2 linked regions of the Undibacterium parvum genome follow. The protein of the gene in region 1 interacts with the protein of each later gene in a pairwise test. Links are inferred from orthologs where the notes say so. Each region holds a gene or a part of one and is shown in the gene's direction. Other genes may lie near its edges. The genes, in order: accC and cysM.

Region 1 (6,171 bases):
GTGATCTGTGGCTTGGGCATAGACGGATATCGCATGGCGATTGACTTCTCCTTAAAAAATCTATAAATTCTCGCATCTTCACGCAATTAACCGATATTGACTTATAATTGCGCTCATTCTAATAACGCACTCTGAGATAATTTAATGCTCAGAGGCATCTTCATAGGGGGATTTCACATGGATTTAAGAAAACTCAAGACCTTGATCGACCTAGTGGCCGAATCAGATATTGCAGAACTCGAAGTCACCGAGGGTGAAGGTAAAGTTCGTATCGTTAAATCCTCAGCCATGCAACAGCCGCAGATGATGATGCAACCTCAGTATATGCAGCAAGCGATGCCAGTTGCCGCAGCTCCAGTTGCCGCAGCGGCAGCCGCTCCAGTGGCCGCAGTTGTGCCTGATGGCCATGTCGTAAAATCCCCTATGGTCGGCACCTTTTATCGCTCAGCCTCGCCAGGATCTGCCCCGTTTGCAGATATCGGCAAGGTCATCAATCAAGGCGACACCCTGTGCATTATCGAGGCAATGAAACTTTTGAATGAGATCGAAAGTGACTTCTCCGGTAGCATCAAACAAATTCTGGTGGAAAACGGCCAACCAGTTGAGTACGGTCAGCCGCTCTTCATCATAGGCTAAACCGGCTTAATTATGGCTCTTACCTGGCGCTGCATAAGCACATGTAAGAGATATTGCCTGCAAGGCTAAAACCATTGCCAAAGCATATCGAAAATCATGTTTGAAAAAATTCTTATCGCCAATCGCGGCGAAATTGCCCTACGTATTCAACGCGCCTGTCGCGAAATGGGCATTAAAACTGTAGTCGTGCACTCAGAAGCCGACCGCGAAGCCAAATACGTCAAATTAGCCGATGAATCTGTCTGCATAGGTCCTGCGCCGTCAACGCTTAGTTATCTCAGCATGCCAGCCATTATCAGCGCGGCAGAAGTGACCGATGCCCAGGCGATCCATCCGGGGTACGGTTTCCTGTCTGAAAATGCGGATTTCGCTGAGCGCGTGGAGCAATCTGGCTTTGTATTTATTGGACCGCGCGCTGAAACCATACGCATCATGGGTGATAAGGTCTCGGCCAAACACGCCATGATCGCTGCCGGTGTTCCCTGTGTACCTGGCTCAGAAGGAGCCTTACCGGACGATCCGAAAGTAATCGTACAAACTGCACGCAAAGTTGGCTACCCTGTCATTATCAAGGCCGCTGGTGGTGGTGGTGGACGTGGTATGCGGGTAGTGCACACCGAGGCTGCCTTGCTTAACGCAGTCACGATGACCAAGGCGGAAGCAGGCGCAGCCTTTGGCAATCCTGAAGTCTACATGGAAAAATTTCTGGAAAATCCACGTCACGTGGAAATCCAGATTCTGGCCGATCAACATGGCAATGCCATCTGGTTAGGTGAGCGCGATTGCTCGATGCAGCGACGTCACCAAAAAGTGATAGAAGAAGCACCGGCACCAGGCATTCCTCGCAAAATCATAGAAAAAATCGGTAACCGTTGTGCCGAAGCTTGCCGCAAGGTTGGCTATCGCGGCGCCGGTACTTTTGAATTTTTATACGAAAACGGTGAGTTCTTTTTCATAGAAATGAACACCCGCGTTCAGGTTGAACATCCGGTCACAGAAATGATTACCGGTGTCGATATCGTACAAGAACAAATCCGTATCGCCTTTGGTGAAAAGCTGCGCTTCAAGCAATCTGATATCGAATTGAAAGGGCACTCTATAGAATGCCGTATCAATGCCGAGGATCCGTTTAAGTTCACGCCTTCTCCAGGTCGGATTGCCACCTGGCACACCCCAGGCGGCCCGGGAATACGGGTAGATTCACATGCGTATGCTGGCTACTATGTGCCGCCACACTACGATTCCATGATAGGCAAGGTCATTTCTTACGGTGCGACGCGCGAACAAGCGATCAAACGTATGCAAATTGCGCTCTCCGAAATGGTGGTAGAAGGGATACAGACCAACATCCCTTTGCACCGTGAATTGATGATCGATGCCCACTTCATAGAAGGTGGCACCAACATTCATTATCTGGAACATAAATTGGCGGATATGCCAGATTTATCAAAAAAATCGAAATAGAAATACGCAACACCAACGGGGGGAAGCTAGCTAAAAAGTTAGCCTCCCCCTAATGGCGAATATTAGGACTAAAGGGTAGAACATGGGTTGGATAGAGATAATCATAGAAGTTGCACGCGACCACGCTGAAGGCCTGTCGGATGCTCTGATGGAAGCCGGTGCCTTATCGGTTTCCGTAGAAGATGCGGATGAAGGAACAGATGCGGAGCGGCCTCTGTTCGGCGAACCCGGCATGGAACCTGACGAAAACGCCTGGGATCGCAGCCGTGTCGTGGCGCTGGTCGATACCGACACCAATCACGCCGCGATCGTGGCCGAGGCTGCCGCCGCAATAGCGCTAGCCGAAGTGCCCGCTTACACACTGCGTTCGGTCGCCGATCAAGATTGGGTACGTCTGACTCAATCGCAATTTGAACCTATCCATATCGGCAAAAATATTTGGGTCGTGCCTAGCTGGCACGCGATTCCTGATGCCAATGCCTTAGTCCTGGAACTCGATCCGGGTCTCGCTTTTGGTACCGGTAGCCATCCGACTACCCGCCTGTGCATGGAGTGGTTGGAAGCGCATGCGCCTAAAGATTCCTCAGTACTCGATTACGGTTGCGGCTCCGGCATTTTGGCCATGGTGGCCGAAAAACTCGGTGCCAAGGCTGTCATCGGCGTGGATATCGATCAGCAAGCAATCGAATCGGCACGCTTTAACGCTGAGCGCAATCGCTGCAATATCGAGTTTTCTTTACCTAAAGAATTTGGCAATGCCCATCCAGCGACAGAAAAATTTGATGTCGTGGTCGCCAATATTCTGTCTAGCCCCTTGAAATTGATGGCCCCTATGCTGTCAGGACGTGTGGCTGCTGGTGGTGCATTAATTTTGTCCGGCGTATTAGCGCGTCAGGCCGAAGAAGTTGCCGCGGCCTACGCCCCCTTCATCACGCTCACAGTCTGGGCTGAACATGAAGGCTGGGTTGCCTTGTCCGGCAATTTGGCAGCATAAGTTCCGCTTCCCGCATGGCCCTCGCCACTCAATGCCCGTATTGCCATACCGCTTTTCGGGTTGCCAATGATCAACTAAAACTGCATGCAGGTTTAGTGCGTTGTGGCGCGTGCCAGCAAACTTTCAATGGCATAGAGCATTTACTGTCTCCTGGTCAGGCTACTGTTGCCCTGGTCGCGCCGCCTGCAAACCCTGTCAGCGCTGCAGCTGCAGCTGCGACTGAGGCTGCCCCTGCAGACTCGCGAGCAGTTGCAGAGACGACGACTACGGTCACCAGCAGCGCTGCGCCAGCAGTCTCAGTAGCCGCTCAGGCAAACACAGCGCATCTAGCCTCCGCCAGTGCTCTGGAATTTGATATGGGTCAATTCGAGCTGAACAAGCAGGCTGAGCTTGAAGCCGACGCTGAGGCTGCAGCTAAACCTGATGCTGAGGCAAGCTCCAGCCCTGAGCTTGCGCTAGATGCCGAAGTACACGACCTGGAGCTAGAAATACGCTCTACCCTGATGAATCAGGAAGATACAGACTGGTCTATCAACACAGCTCCTAAAAGCGAAACTGAATTTGAGTTGGCTAGCGCGGCAGCGATTACCGAACAGGCGCGCAATGAATCTGCCTTAGAGCGCAAGGAACCACACTTTACTAGCGATGAGAGCGAACAAAGCGAAGCTAACGAGTCCACCAGTGACGAGCTAAATCCGGACAGCGCAAACGATAATGACAACAACGACGACGATGAAAATCATTTAGAGAAACCCGATTTTGTCGTCAAGGCCGAGAAACAAAAAAACCGCAGCCGTGCAATACGCTATCTGATGCTGTTTTTTTCCTTCTTATTGCTACTGAGCCTGCTGGCGCAAAGCACGTACAGCGCGCGCGACATGATCGCTGCCTGGTTCCCGCAGACCAAGCCCACACTGCAAAAGCTCTGTGTAACGCTGCGGTGTCAAATTGCCCTACCCTCGCAAATCGACATGATCACGATAGAGTCGAACGAGTTGGAAGCACTGGAGACTGGTAGCAAAGTTTTCTCCCTGGCGCTGCAATTGCGGAACAATAGTGCGACCTTACAAAACTGGCCTATGCTGGAATTAATCCTGAACGATGCAAAAGGAAAAGTATTGGTCCAACGAGCCTTTGCTCCCAGTGAATACCTGAGCAAGCAAGAGGATATCTCCAAAGGCTTCGGTGCCGGCAGCGAACAACCCGTAAAACTATTTTTTGAGTCCAGTGCAGGCAAAGCATCCGCTTACCATGTCGGCATGTTTTACCCCTAGGCGCTGGGCTAGCCGGGTCTGGTCTGAAGCTGGTTTGATTTAACAGCAATCGGAATCGGAATCGGAATCGCAAAATAGATTTATAAAACCGCTGGCGCAATGTCTATGCGCCTTACAGAAGCTTTTGGCTTGAAAAGCCGCATGGATAATAGCAACTGGCTCCCAAATGCACGTGAAAATCTTATGCGTTTTGTCGGTCAGCAGGCGATACACCGCAAAGCTAAGGAGTCGCTGTAAAACACGACAAATAGAGCTCGATCGTAAGTAGTTCTTGACTTGCCTAGAGCTAGCATAGTTAAATACCAAAATGATGGCGCAAACGATTGCGCACCCCATTTTTGATCATGAGAACCGAAAAAAATGAAGCCTCGCATCACCGTAGTTGGTAGCGTCAATATGGATTTGGTGTTCCGCACACCGCGCATGCCCGCCATAGGCGAAACTTTGCATGGCCACGAATTTCGTCAAATCCCAGGCGGCAAAGGTGCCAACCAAGCGGTAGCCGCAGCCCGCCAGGGTGCTGCTGTCAGCTTTATTGCTGCAGTCGGTGATGATGGCTTCGGAGAATTTTCACGTAACTGCCTCACCACAGAAGGTATCGATCTAAGCTTTCTGAGCACCTGCAAGGGTCTGGCTACCGGTGTCGCCGGGATTATGGTGGAAGACTGCGGAAATAATAGTATCGTGCTGGCAGCTGGCGCCAACGCCGCTTTGTCGATAGCTCACATAGACGCTGCCAGTGCCGCCATCAGTTCGGCACAGTACTTAATCTGCCAACTAGAGACACCTATCCCTACAGTGAGCCGTGCAATTGAGATTGCGCATACGCATGGGGTAAAAGTGATACTCAATCCGGCACCGGCTTTCGCCTTGACTGATGCGCTATTGCAGCAAGTCGACTACCTGATCGTCAACGAAACCGAGGCCTCGCAATTAAGTGAGATCACCGTGCTCGATCAAAACAGTGCCGCCCTTGCCTCTCAGGTTTTATTAAAACGTGGCGTTGGCGTAGTCTTGCTGACCATGGGCGAACACGGCACATTAATTACCCAGACCACAGGCACGCAATTCATTCCAGCAATTAAGGTTGAGGTGGTCGACACCACTGCCGCTGGCGACACCTTTGTCGGTGCCTTTGCAGTCGGTCTGGCAAATGGTTTGAGCTTGCTTGAAGCTAGTATTGAGGCACAATATACCGCCGCCCTGACCGTTACCAAACTCGGCGCGCAAACCTCGATACCGCAGCGCCAGCAAGTGCTAGAGTTCATGGCACAGCGAAAATCCACCGCCGCAGAATAAGCGGCGATCGCATCAGTGGCTGCGCTTAAAATCAAACTCGTGATAGTCTTAATAGCCTTAAAAAATTGTCGATCCGCTTAGCTCGACGCATACAACATCTAGCCCCTTAGGATATACCAATGAAACTCCATAGTCTCTGTCTGGCACTGGCAAGCGTGTTCACTGCGGCCAGCGTACATGCTGCCGATCCTAAGTTGGCGGTGATTTATGATGCGGGCGGCAAGTTTGATAAATCCTTCAATCAGTCGGCCTCGGAAGGCGCTGAGCGCTTCAAGAAAGAAACCAAAATCGGCTATATGGAAGTACAGGTCGCCAGCGACACCCAGACCGAACAGGTGCTGCGCAATCTGGCCCGTAAAAATGTAGACCTGATCGCAGCAATTGGTTTCGCCCAAAGCCAGGCCGTGCAAAACATTGCCAAAGAATTCCCGAAAACAAAATTTGTCTTGATTGATGGCGTCGCCAGCGGCGACAACGTCAGCTCGGTTTTATTTAAGGAGCAAG
Region 2 (6,084 bases), 110 kb from region 1 along the record:
CGACGTATTTTGCCTTGATCTTGATCAGCAAAAAATTGACATTTTGAATGGCGGTGGCATCCCTATCCATGAGCCCGGCTTAGAAGAAATCGTTGCACGTAATCGTAGCGCTGGGCGATTGGTATTTTCAACCGATATCGCGGCCAGTGTCGCGCACGGTGATGTACAGTTTATCGCGGTCGGTACACCTCCTGATGAAGATGGTTCAGCTGACTTGCAATATGTATTGGCAGCGGCACGAAATATCGGCAAACACATGCAGGGCTTTAAAGTGATTGTAGTCAAGTCCACAGTTCCAGTGGGGACGGCGGAACGAGTTGGCGCTGCAATCGAAACTGAGTTAAAACTACGAGGCTCGAACGCGACTTATTCTGTAGTGTCAAATCCTGAATTTCTCAAAGAAGGTGCGGCAGTTGAGGATTTCATGCGTCCTGATCGTATTGTGATTGGTTGCGATGATAATTCGTTCGGCAATATTGCTAGAGCACAGATGAAAAAATTGTATACGCCATTTAATCGCAATCACGAGCGGACTTTTTGGATGGATGTGCGTTCTGCCGAGTTCACTAAGTATGCAGCGAATGCCATGTTGGCGACGCGTATTTCATTTATGAATGAATTAGCAAATCTGGCGGATAGAGTTGGTGTTGATATTGAAGCGGTGCGGCATGGAATAGGCTCGGATCCGCGTATCGGACATAGTTTTTTGTATGCCGGCTGTGGTTATGGCGGATCTTGCTTTCCTAAGGATGTTCAGGCACTAGAGCCTACCGCGCAAGACTATGGACAGGATTTATTGATATTACATGCCGTTGAGGCGGTCAATACCAAACAAAAACAAGTCTTAGGTGCAAAAATTATGGCGCGTTTTGGTGATGATTTGAGTGGAAAGCATTTTGCCGTTTGGGGACTCGCATTTAAGCCAAATACCGATGACATGCGGGCGGCATCCTCGCGTGTGCTATTGGGGGAACTGTTGCGCGCTGGTGCTACGGTCTCGGTTTATGATCCAGTTGCTATACCAGAAGCCAAACGTGTGTTCGCACTTGATTTCGCAGAGAATCCGGAGTTACTCGAAAACATTAATTATGCCGCCACGCCGATGGGCGCTTTGGATCAGGCCGATGCCTTGGCCATCGTGACGGAATGGAAGGCCTTCCGTAGCCCTAATTTCGAGCAAGTTAAAACTAGATTGAAGCAAGCTGTCATTTTTGATGGGCGTAATTTGTTTGAGCCAGCGCTGATGACAGATTTAGGGCTGGAATACCACGGTATCGGCCGCTCAATATTGACGCGTAGTTGAAAACTCCTATGGAATCTACAATAGCGCAAGCAAAACGTATGTTGGTGGTGGGCGATGTGATGTTGGATCGCTATTGGTTCGGGGAGGTCAATCGTATCTCGCCTGAGGCACCGGTACCTATCGTTCGGGTTGAACGACGCGAGGAGCGTTTGGGCGGCGCCGCCAACGTAGCACGCAACGCAGTGGCTTTGGGTTTGTCGGCTGGTTTACTAGGTGTTATTGGTCAAGATGAGGCAGGCAATATTGTTGAGGAATTATTGCAAGAGTCTGGAATTGAAAGTTATCTTAATCGGGATAATGCAATTTCTACGATTATTAAATTACGTGTGATTGGTCGGCAACAGCAATTGTTGCGGATAGACTTTGAACAGAAGCCTAGCGCTAGAGTTTTACAAGACAAGTTGACCCGTTTTAATGGGCTGATTGCTGATTATGATGTAATTGTCATGTCAGACTACGCCAAGGGAAGCTTGGTTAATGTCGCGACGATGATCGCTGCAGCCAAACAATTAGGCAAGCTAATACTGGTCGATCCTAAGGGGAGTGATTTCTCGCGCTACAAGGGAGCGAGCATGCTGACACCAAACAAATCAGAGATGCGCCAAATTATAGGTGACTGGGATAGTGAAGAGGAGTTAACCGAAAAAGCGCAAAGCCTAAGAGTTAAACTGGATTTGCAGGCATTGCTGTTGACACGCTCAGAAGAAGGGATGACGCTTTACACTGATACCGAGGTCATCCATGTGCCAGCCATGGCGCGTGAAGTTTATGATGTCTCTGGTGCGGGGGATACTGTGATTGCCACGATGGCAGCCATGCTGGCCGAGGGGAAAACTATGCGAGAAGCTGTGATGCTCGCGAATCAAGCAGGTGGTATTGTCGTTGGGAAATTAGGAACTGCCACCGCATCGAGAGCAGAATTATTTTCAAATTTGTAAATAGTTGTTATTTTTATGGTAAGTTGCTTTTATCTGTCAACCATCACTTAAAATCAACGTTATCTTGAGTGCGCAGACAGATGAGGTAGTTGATCAAGCAAGCGAGTAAGAATGATTGCATGATACAAAGTTTTGTCGCAAACAGGAACTCGAGGGATTTCTTATTTAACACTTTTGGAGTATTTACATGTTCAAGAAACTATTTCTAGCGTTAGCGGTTTTCATTGGTACCATGGGTTTCGCGTTTGCTGCTGTGGAGGTCAATAAGGGCGATCAGGCGGCTTTGGATGGTATCAAGGGCATAGGCCCCGCAACATCGAAAGCGATTATCGATGAGCGTAGTAAAGGTGGTAATTTCAAGGACTGGGCTGATTTTGAAACCAGAGTCAAAGGTGTGGGCGAAAAAAATTCAGTTAAATTTTCTGAGGCTGGATTGACAGTGAATGGCCAAGCCAAAGCCGGAGCTGCTGCTGCGGCGGCAAAACCAGTGGCTGCAGCTACAACTAAAGCCCCGGCAACTGTCGCACCAAAAGTGGTAGACAAACCAATAGCCGCGAGCGCTGCAACTACAGAAAAAACAAAAGCGGAAATCAAAGCAGAAAAAAAGGCCGCGAAAGCCGAAGCTAAAGCCAATAAAGCGGCTGAGGATAAGGCCGCTAAGGATGCTAAGGATGCTAAATCTAACGCAGCAAAGTCGGTTGTTGACGCGCCGGCGGCTTCTGCTAAAGCAAGCACTGCTTCCAAGCCTGCAACAACTAAGTAACTCGATGCCTATTCAGCAATCCTGAATAGGTGATAAAAATCCTCTCATAATTAGTGAGAGGATTTTTCATTTTTATTTTCTTCGTCTTATCTTTTGATAGCACGCAAGCATGAAAATGCCTCAGCGTTTAGAATGATGCTCTAATCCCCATTCTCACTAGACACTTATGCCTTACTTGACCATTGAAGACACCATAGGAAATACCCCTTTGGTAAGATTGCAACGACTTCCCGGTGAAGACGCTAAGCGTAGAAATAATGTGATTTTGGGGAAGCTGGAAGGGAATAATCCTGCAGGTTCAGTCAAGGACAGGCCAGCTTTGTCTATGATTAAGCGCGCTGAAGAACGCGGACGTATCAAGCCCGGTGATACCTTAATCGAAGCTACGAGTGGAAATACTGGGATCGCGCTGGCGATGGCTGCAGCGATGCGTGGCTATAAAATGCTACTCTTGATGCCAGAAAATCTAAGTATAGAGCGTCGTCAAAGTATGGCCGCCTATGGCGCGCAGATTATCTTAACGCCAAAGACCGGAGGGATGGAGTATGCCCGGGATTTGGCTGAGCAAATGCAAAAAGAGGGAAAAGGAACTATTCTTGATCAGTTCGCAAATCCAGATAATCCCCTAGCGCACTATGAAACTACAGGGCCAGAAATTTGGCGCGATACAAAAGGACAGATTACGCATTTTGTCAGCGCGATGGGAACTACTGGAACTATTATGGGCGTTTCGGCTTTTCTAAAAGAACAAAATCCGCTGATACAAATTGTTGGCGCGCAACCAGAAGATGGTTCTCAAATACCTGGCATTCGAAAATGGCCAGAAGCCTATATGCCGAAAATATTTGATAAATCCAGAGTCGATCAGGTTGCCTCGGTCAGCCAATCGGATGCTGAACACATGACGAGACGATTAGCTGTGGAGGAAGGCATATTTTGCGGAATATCAGCCGCCGGAGCCTGCGAAATCGCATTACGATTATCACAAAAAGTAGAGAACGCGACGATAGTATTTATTGTCTGTGACCGAGGTGATCGTTATCTTTCTACGGGCGTGTTTCCTGCTTAAATGTCGCTTGGTTATTTGTGAAAATTTTTAATCGAGACATTTTGAGTTTTTGAAATATACCGATATTCACCAGGAAATCCCTTCTATAAACAGGGGACATGAACAGTCATGTTTATACTCACTAGTAACTCGCGATGCCTAAGCTCCGCCTCGGCTTCTATATATTTCTCTTTTTAGATCTGTTTGGATTCGCTAGTTTAGATTGCTGGAATGAGTATTTCCCTTTGTGGTTTAATTCGCTCAAGTAACAAATTTTTAAAAAAATCGTTACCATTCTTACTAATATCACCTATAGTAAAATCGTAACGTGCTGGAACATCATGAATCTCTGGCATGTGCAAAAATAGTTTTGGCATGTGGTTTTGATTATCGCTTTCAAAGGAGATCACGATGAAAATTTTTGACAATTACGCGGCACGTTATGAACGCACTCGTGAGGAAGAATATTCCCTCTCTGAGTTCTTGGAATTGTGTAAAAAGGAACCGCTCGCTTATGCAACCGCCGCTGAGCGTATGCTGGCAGCGATCGGTGCGCCAGAGCAAATCGATACCCGTCACGACTCTAGACGCTCTCGTATCTTCTCGAATAAAGTCATTAAAATCTATCCGGCCTTCCGTGAATTTTACGGTATGGAAGAAGTGATAGAACAGGTTGTCTCCTACTTCAGACATGCCGCGCAAGGCTTGGAGGAACGCAAACAAATACTCTATTTATTGGGACCAGTGGGTGGTGGTAAATCGTCCATTGCAGAACGTCTCAAGTATTTGATGGAAAAAATTCCCTTCTATTGTATTAAAGGCTCGCCTATTAATGAATCGCCTCTTGGATTATTTAGCGAGGACGAAGATGGCGCTATCCTTGAAGAGGATTTTGGCATTCCCCGGCGTTATCTACGCGGTATTCCCAGTCCTTGGGCGGTCAAACGTCTACATGAATTTAATGGGGACATTAATCAATTTCGGGTAGTGCGGCGTTACCCTTCGGTTTTGAAGCAGGTCGCAGTTTCAAAAACTGAGCCGGGTGATGAAAATAACCAAGACATTTCTTCCTTGGTTGGTAAGGTCGATATCCGTAAACTAGAGGACTATGGTCAAGATGATCCGGATGCATACAGTTTTTCTGGAGGGCTTTGTTTATCGAACCAAGGCTTGATGGAATTTGTGGAAATGTTTAAGGCACCTATCAAAGTTTTGCATCCACTGTTGACAGCGACTCAAGAAGGTAATTTTAAAGGAACCGAAGGCTTTGGCGCGATACCGTTTGAAGGAATTATTTTGGCTCACTCGAATGAGTCTGAATGGAAAACCTTTAAAAACAATAAAAATAACGAAGCGTTTCTGGATAGGATATATATCGTTAAAGTGCCGTACTGCCTGAGAGTTTCCGATGAAATAAAAATATATGAAAAGCTGATACGTACATCATCGTTGGCCGAGGCGCCTTGCGCTCCCGGCACTTTAAAAATGATGTCGCAATTTGCGGTGCTCTCCAGGCTCAAGGAGCCAGAAAACTCTAGTATTTACAGCAAAATGTTGGTGTACGACGGTGAAAACTTAAAGGATACCGATCCGAAAGCAAAATCTCGCCAAGAGTATTCTGACTATGCTGGTGTTGACGAAGGTATGAATGGTCTATCAACTCGTTTTGCCTTCAAAATTTTATCCAAGGTGTTTAACTTTGATAATACCGAAGTCGCGGCCAACCCTGTACATCTATTGTATGTCTTGGAGCAACAAATAGAGCGCGAGCAATTTCCTGCCGAGTTGGAGCAGAAGTATTTTTCGTATATCAAAGAATATCTGGCTCAGCGTTATGCTGAGTTTATTGGTAAAGAAATCCAAACTGCCTATTTAGAAAGCTATTCTGAATATGGTCAAAATATTTTCGATCGTTACGTTACTTTTGCTGATTTTTGGATACAGGATCAAGAGTTCCGAGATCCGGATACCGGTGAAAGTTTTGATCGGGACGCCTTAAATAATGAGCTAGAAAAGGTAGAAAAACCAGCTG

The links.
Region 2: the proteins of accC (region 1) and cysM interact in binary tests that used the Escherichia coli proteins (3 or more experiments, as listed by UniProt). The link is inferred for Undibacterium parvum from one-to-one orthologs.

The regions. Positions count from the first base shown.
Region 1 is NZ_CP034464.1:3,312,103-3,318,273, reverse strand. What follows is about bases 1-2,916. They hold accC (acetyl-CoA carboxylase biotin carboxylase subunit), read left to right. Parts: upstream 1-732; coding sequence 733-2,100; downstream 2,101-2,916. Other genes in these bases: prmA (50S ribosomal protein L11 methyltransferase), read left to right, coding at 2,183-2,916; accB (acetyl-CoA carboxylase biotin carboxyl carrier protein), read left to right, coding at 178-636; aroQ (type II 3-dehydroquinate dehydratase), read left to right, coding at 1-66. Also shown: more of prmA, read left to right, coding at 2,917-3,094; EJN92_RS14530 (DUF3426 domain-containing protein), read left to right, coding at 3,109-4,368; EJN92_RS22015 (hypothetical protein), read left to right, coding at 4,474-4,605; rbsK (ribokinase), read left to right, coding at 4,729-5,667; EJN92_RS14520 (BMP family lipoprotein), read left to right, coding at 5,787-6,171. UniProt on the Escherichia coli protein: This protein is a component of the acetyl coenzyme A carboxylase complex; first, biotin carboxylase catalyzes the carboxylation of the carrier protein and then the transcarboxylase transfers the carboxyl group to form malonyl-CoA.
Region 2 is NZ_CP034464.1:3,200,430-3,206,513, forward strand. Bases 2,293-5,121 are described here. They hold cysM (cysteine synthase CysM), read left to right. Parts: upstream 2,293-3,170; coding sequence 3,171-4,073; downstream 4,074-5,121. Other genes in these bases: EJN92_RS14005 (ComEA family DNA-binding protein), read left to right, coding at 2,429-3,004; EJN92_RS21595 (hypothetical protein), read right to left, coding at 4,271-4,462; EJN92_RS14020 (PrkA family serine protein kinase), read left to right, coding at 4,464-5,121. Outside these bases: EJN92_RS13995 (UDP-glucose dehydrogenase family protein), read left to right, coding at 1-1,303; rfaE1 (D-glycero-beta-D-manno-heptose-7-phosphate kinase), read left to right, coding at 1,312-2,241; more of EJN92_RS14020, read left to right, coding at 5,122-6,084. UniProt on the Escherichia coli protein: Two cysteine synthase enzymes are found. Both catalyze the same reaction. Cysteine synthase B can also use thiosulfate in place of sulfide to give cysteine thiosulfonate as a product.